DNA from 2 places in the Streptomyces sp. NPDC059917 genome. Region 1 is predicted to be linked to the other one. Evidence: riboswitches for the same ligand, from Rfam matches in the RefSeq annotation. Region 1 holds a riboswitch; the other holds the start of a gene.
What was found. Region 1 has a riboswitch for ZMP and ZTP ahead of glyA (serine hydroxymethyltransferase). Riboswitches for the same ligand answer to the same signal wherever they lie in the genome.

Region 1 (3,200 bases):
GGCGGTGCGATGCGGATGGTGGAGCCGTGGGTGTCCTTGACCAGGACCCCGCGCGCCATCAGCCTCTCGGAGATCTCCCGGCCCGTGCCGAGCGCCGGGTCGATGTCCACCCCGGCCCACAGCCCGCGCCCGCGCACGGCGGTCACCGCGCCGCCGCCCACCAGCAGCCCCAGCTCCCGGTGCAGGTGGTCGCCCAGCTCGGTGGCGCGCTGCTGGTACTCGCCGGTGCGCAGCATCGCGATCACCTCCAGGGCGACCGCGCAGGCCAGCGGGTTCCCGCCGAAGGTGGAGCCGTGCTCGCCGGGGCGGAAGACCCCGAGCACGTCCCGGTCGCCGACCACCGCCGACACCGGCACCACCCCGCCGCCGAGCGCCTTGCCCAGGATGTAGAGGTCCGGCACGACGCCCTCGTGCTCCAGGGCGAAGGTCTTCCCGGTCCGCCCGAGCCCCGACTGGATCTCGTCGGCCATGAACAGCACGTTCCGCTCGCGCGTCAGCTCCCGTACGGCCGCCAGGTAGCCCGGCGGCGGCACCAGCACCCCCGCCTCGCCCTGGATCGGCTCCAGCAGCACGGCGACGGTGGTGTCGGTGAGGGCCGCGGCGAGGGCGTCGAGATCGCCGTAGGGGACGACGTCGAAACCGGGCGTGTAGGGCCCGTAGTGGTCGCGGGCCTCGGGATCGGTGGAGAAGGACACGATGGTCGTCGTACGGCCGTGGAAGTTGTTCGACGCGACGACGATCCTGGCCTGGCCGTCGGGGACGCCCTTGACCTCGTAGCCCCACTTGCGGGCGGTCTTCACGGCGGTCTCCACCGCCTCCGCGCCCGTGTTCATCGGCAGCACCAGCTCCTTGCCGCACAGCGCGGCCAGTTCGCCGCAGAAGTCGGCGAAGCGGTCGTGGAAGAAGGCGCGCGAGGTGAGCGTGACCCGCTCCAGCTGCTCCTTCGCCGCGTCGATCAGCCTCCGGTTGCCGTGGCCGAAGTTGAGGGCCGAGTAGCCCGCGAGCATGTCGAGGTAGCGCTTGCCCTCCACGTCGGTCATCCACGCGCCCTCCGCCGAGGCGACGACGACGGGGAGCGGATGGTAGTTGTGCGCGCTGTGCGCGTCGGCGGCGCTGATCGCGGCCACAGTGGCGGCATTGCTCTGGGCGTCGGCTTGAGTCGACACGGGGTCTCCGTTTCGTCCGTGCGGGGCAGTGACGAGGGTGGCGTCATTGTCTATCTCGCTCGCGATGCGGACGGGGAAACATCGAACGCGGCGCGGCGGCTAAGCTGGCGGCACGCACGGCGACTGGCGTACGGAGAACCAACTCCGGGGGAGTCGTGCGCGCACGACCGCATCAAGGGCCGCTCGCCTGGGCCTCGCGGGGACGAGATCTGACATCGACCCCGGAGGAGCCGCCATGTCCGCGAGCCGCCACCCCGCCCTTTTCGCGACCGACCCCGAACTCGCGTCGTTCGTCGCGGCGGAGGAGCAGTTGCAGGCAGACACCCTGCGCCTGATCCCCAGTGAGAACTACGTGTCCGCCGCCGTCCTCGAGGCGTCCGGCACCGTGCTGCAGAACAAGTACAGCGAGGGCTACCCGGGCCGCCGGTACTACGAGGGCCAGCAGAACATCGACCGCGTCGAGGCCCTCGCGATAGAGCGGGCCAAGGGGCTCTTCGGCGTGGACCACGCCAACGTCCAGCCCTACTCCGGCTCCCCGGCCAACCTGGCCGTCTACCTGGCCTTCGCGCGGCCCGGCGACACCGTGATGGGCATGGCGCTGCCGATGGGCGGGCACCTGACGCACGGCTGGGGCGTCTCCGCGACCGGGTCGTGGTTCCGGGGCGTGCGCTACGGCGTCCGCGCGGACACGGGGCTGATCGACTTCGACGAGGTCCGCGACCTGGCCCTCAAGGAGCGGCCGAAGGTCATCTTCTGCGGTGGCACCGCGCTGCCGCGGACGATCGACTTCGCGGCCTTCGCCGAGATCGCGAAGGAGGCCGGGTCGGTGCTGGTGGCCGACGTCGCGCACATCGCGGGCCTGATCGCGGGCGGCGCGCACCCGAGCCCCGTCCCGCACGTCGACGTCGTCTCCACCACCACGCACAAGACGCTGCGGGGGCCGCGCGGGGCGATGCTGATGTGCCGCGAGGAGCACGCGAAGGCCATCGACAAGGCGGTCTTCCCCGGGCTCCAGGGCGGGCCGCACAACCAGACGACCGCGGGCATCGCGGTGGCCCTGCACGAGGCCGCGCAGCCGGCCTTCGTGACGTACGCGCACGGGGTGGTCGCCAATGCGAAGGCACTGGCGGCGGCGCTGCTGGAGCGTGGCTTCGACCTGGTGTCGGGCGGCACCGACAACCACCTGATCCTGATGGACCTGACCTCGCGGGGGGTGCCGGGGAAGGTGGCGGCGAAGGCGCTGGACCGGGCCGGGATCGTCGTGAACTACAACACGGTGCCGTTCGACCCGCGCAAGCCGTTCGATCCCTCGGGGGTGCGGATCGGGACGCCGTCGCTGACCTCGCGGGGGCTGCGGCCGGAGCACATGCCGGTCGTCGCCGACTGGATCGCGCGGGGGGTCGCGGCCGGTGCCGTCGCCGACGAGGCGGCCCTGGCCACCATCCGCGCCGAGGTCACCTCCCTCATGACCACCTTCCCGGCCCCGGGCCTCCCGACCACCTGACCTCCCCGCCCCAATCGCCGGCGGGGCCGGCTTGAGGCGGCCCCCGGCCACCTCCAGCCCCGCCGGCGCTTGAGGCGCCCCCGGAGGGGTGGGGGGCGGTCGGGAAAGCGGTCGCTTGATTCGCGCAAGATCAAGCCGACCGGGTACGGGCGAGTACGCGGGGTCACGCCCGCCCCCGCACCGGCCCCCACCCGCCGGAAGCGCCGGAGCCAACCGATTCCGGCCAGCGCGGGCCGAAGACCGCCCCCGCACCTGAGAGAATGGGCCCATGGCCTCTGATCGTCCCCGCGCGCTCTCCGGTATCCAGCCCACCTCCGGTTCGTTCCACCTCGGGAACTACCTCGGAGCGATTCGGCAGTACGTCGCCCTGCAGGAATCCCACGACGCCTTCTACATGGTCGTCGACCTGCACGCGATCACCATGCCGCAGGATCCGAAGGAACTCCGCGCCAATACGCGGCTCTCCGCCGCCCAGCTGCTCGCCGCCGGTCTCGACCCCGAGCGCTGCACCCTCTTCGTCCAGAGCCACG
Region 2 (3,200 bases), on a different contig from region 1:
CTCCTGCTCGGCGTTGAGCAGCGGCACCTTGCCGATCAGCTTGAGGTAGTCCTTGACCGGGTCGGCGGTGGCACCGGCCACCATGACCGTCTGGGCCGGGGCGTCGTCCTCGTCGTCGTCGGACAGCACGAAGCCCTGGGTGCCGGTCTTGGCGGGGGTGGTCTCCTCCGCCTCGTCGGCGAGGTCCTCCTCGGTCCACTCCTCGCCCTCGGCCGCGGGGGTCTCGCCCTCGTCGCCGTCCTTGGCGCTCTTCTTCGTGGCGGCGGTCTTCTTGGTGGCCGTCGCCTTCTTCGCGGCGGTCTTCTTGACCGTCCGCTTCTTCGGCTCGGCGGCCTCGGCCGCCGCCTCCTCCTCGGTCACGGAGGCCGACGGAGCGGATATCGCCGCCGCGGTGGCGGTGGCCGCGGTCTTGCGCGCGCCGATGGGGCGCGGCGCGGCGGCCTTCTTGGTCACGGTGCGGGCCGGCGCTGCCGCCGCCTTGCGGGCCTTCTTGGCGGGGGCCTTCGCGGCCGGGGCGGCGCTGACGTGCAGCGCGACGCCCTCCTCGTCCAGGACCTGGTTCAGGCTGCGCAGGACCCGCTTCCACTGGTCCACCGGGATGCGGCCGGCCTCGAAGGCCTGGCGCACGTCGTCACCGTTGATGTGACCCTGCTCGCGGCCACGCTCTACGAGCGCGACCAGGGCCTCGGATTCGGCGATCTCCGGAGGGAACGTACGGGACGGGCTGAGCGACACAAGGAGCCTCTCGTTGCGGCAGATATAAGGGCGGGACGGGACATCATCGCGCGAACTCGTGGAACGAGCCCGAGGGGGGTCGTTATTCCGGCGCCGCGCGAGGACACCTGTCGGTTCATCGCATGCCCGAGTCGATTCGTTACGCCATGAATTGAGTGACCTGCGCCACGCTGTGTCCGTGCAACCTTTCGGCCGCGAATCCGTCGGCCCCCTTCATCGTCCCGGTTTGCGGGCCTCGATGAGGAATCGGGCGGTGTTCGCCACGAACGGGCCCTCGCGCTCGATCCGTTCGTGGAGCTCACGGAGCCGGTCCCGGTACTGGTGGACCGTGAAGCCGGGCACCATCCAGATGACCTTCCGCAGGAAGTAGATCACGGCTCCGATGTCGTGGAACTCGGTGCGCAGCCTTTCCGACCGCAGGTCGACCACCTCCAGCCCCGCGGCGGCCGCGGCGGCCACCGCGTCGTCGGGGTGCCGGCCGCGCCGGACCTCCTCCGGCTGCGGCCCGAGGAAGTACTCGACGAGCTCGAAGACGCTCGCCGGTCCGACCTGCTGGGAGAAGTAGCGGCCGCCGGGCCGCAGCACGCGGGCGATCTCGTCCCACCAGACGGTCACCGGATGCCTGCTGCTCACCAGGTCGAAGGCCGCGTCGCCGAAGGGCAGCGGCGGCTCGTCCGCATCCGCGACCACGACCGCGCCCCGCGGGTGCAGCAGCCGGGTCGCCTTGTCGACGTTGGGCGGCCACGACTCGGTGGCCACCATCAGCGGCGGCAGGGGGCCCGCTCCCGCGAGCACCTCGCCCCCGCCGGTCTGGATGTCCAGGGCCGCCCGTACGCCCGCCAGGCGCTCGCCCAGCAGCCTCTGGTAGCCCCAGGAGGGGCGCTGCTCGGTCGCCCGGCCGTCCAGCCAGGAGAATTCCCAGCCGTCCACGGACACGGACTCGGCCTCGGCGACGAGACGATCGAAATGAGGTGTCATGCCGCGATCGTCCCAGCTGCACGCCTTGTGATCCACTTGATTCTCCGCCTCGTGGCCCACCTCGGGCTTCGACTACAGTGGTCGGTGGGCCGTGACTGGCGCTTGGGTGGATCACCACCGGGGAGCGGCCCGACGCAGTGCGGCACCGAGGTGTCCCGCTCCGTCGACTGCCGCGCGCCTGGGCGATCCGCGATCCCGCAGCGACGTTCAGGAGACCCCGTGACGACTGCCCAGACCGTTCCGGCGCAGCACCGCACCGCCGAGCTGATGGACGGCACCGCCCTCGCCCGCCGCATCTCGGAGCGCACCGGCGCCCTCGCCGCCGAGCTGACCCGACGCACCGGCACCGCCCCCTGCCTCGCGACCGTCCTGGTCGGCGAGGACCCCGCGTCCGTGACGTACGTACGCATGAAGCAGAACCGTTGCGCCAAGGCGGGCATCACCTCCCGCCACGTCGAGCTCCCGGCCTCCACCACGACCGAGGAACTGATCACCACCCTCACCGCGCTCTCGGTGGACCCCGAGGTCAGCGGCATCCTGCTGCAGCACCCGGTGCCGCACCACATCGACGAGCGCGCCGCCTTCGAGGCCATCGCCCCGGGCAAGGACGTCGACGGCGTCACCATGCACTCCTTCGCCGCCATGGGCTTCGGGCTGCCGGGCTTCGTGTCCTGCACCCCGGGCGGGATCATGCGGCTGCTCGCCGAGTACGAGGTCGAGCTGACCGGCAAGCACGCCGTGGTCGTCGGCCGCAGCGCGATCCTGGGCAAGCCCGCCGGGATGCTGCTGCTCGGGCAGAACGCCACGGTCACCTACTGCCACTCCCGCACCGAGGACCTCCCCTCGATCATCCGCCAGGCGGACGTGCTGGTCGCCGCCGTCGGCAAGGCCGAGTTCATCCGCGGCGAGGACATCAAGCCCGGCGCCGTGGTCCTGGACGCCGGCTACGACGGCAACCGCGGCGACGTGCACTTCGAGTCGGCCGCCGCGCGCGCCTCGCTGATCACCCCGGTCCCCGGCGGCGTCGGCCCGATGACCATCGCCGTCCTGCTGGAGCAGACCGTGCAGGCCGCCGCGGCGCAGGCCGGGCTGAACCTGGCCGACCTCGGCTGACCCGCCGGGACCTCCTGCCCCCTGCGGGGCCTTCCGCACGACGAACGCCCCGGGCCCAACGGTCCGGGGCGTTCCGCGTGCCCCCGCACTGGCCGAAAGGACGATCCGGGCACCCCGCCGGGGCGCTGCAATGAATATGTGAACGGATCGATGGATATGCAGAAGCAGGGCTCCGCGGCGGAGCCGGACCGGGCGGGTGCGCCGGTGACCGGCGCGGGCCGCGCCCGCCACCCCCGCGGGCTGGCCACCCTCGTGCTCGCCGAGCTGTGGGAGCGCTTCAGCCTCTACGGCATGGTCGCCATCCTGGTCCACTTCCTCGCCGCCTCGCGCGGCCACGGCGGCATGGGCCTCCACGAGGGCACCGCCGAGGCGGT

Region 2: another riboswitch for ZMP and ZTP. It lies ahead of ACFWAR_RS01960 (bifunctional 5,10-methylenetetrahydrofolate dehydrogenase/5,10-methenyltetrahydrofolate cyclohydrolase); the one in region 1 lies ahead of glyA (serine hydroxymethyltransferase).

Annotation. Positions count from the first base shown of each region.
Region 1 is NZ_JBHWLC010000013.1:120,895-124,094, reverse strand. It holds gene rocD (ornithine--oxo-acid transaminase) at 1-1,166, opposite strand, end outside; ZMP/ZTP riboswitch at 1,276-1,366, shown strand; gene glyA (serine hydroxymethyltransferase) at 1,402-2,670, shown strand; gene trpS (tryptophan--tRNA ligase) at 2,939-3,200, shown strand, end outside.
Region 2 is NZ_JBHWLC010000002.1:161,726-164,925, reverse strand. It holds gene ACFWAR_RS01970 (RNA polymerase sigma factor) at 1-735, opposite strand, end outside; gene ACFWAR_RS01965 (class I SAM-dependent methyltransferase) at 949-1,713, opposite strand; ZMP/ZTP riboswitch at 1,795-1,904, shown strand; gene ACFWAR_RS01960 (bifunctional 5,10-methylenetetrahydrofolate dehydrogenase/5,10-methenyltetrahydrofolate cyclohydrolase) at 1,981-2,826, shown strand; gene ACFWAR_RS01955 (peptide MFS transporter) at 2,983-3,200, shown strand, end outside.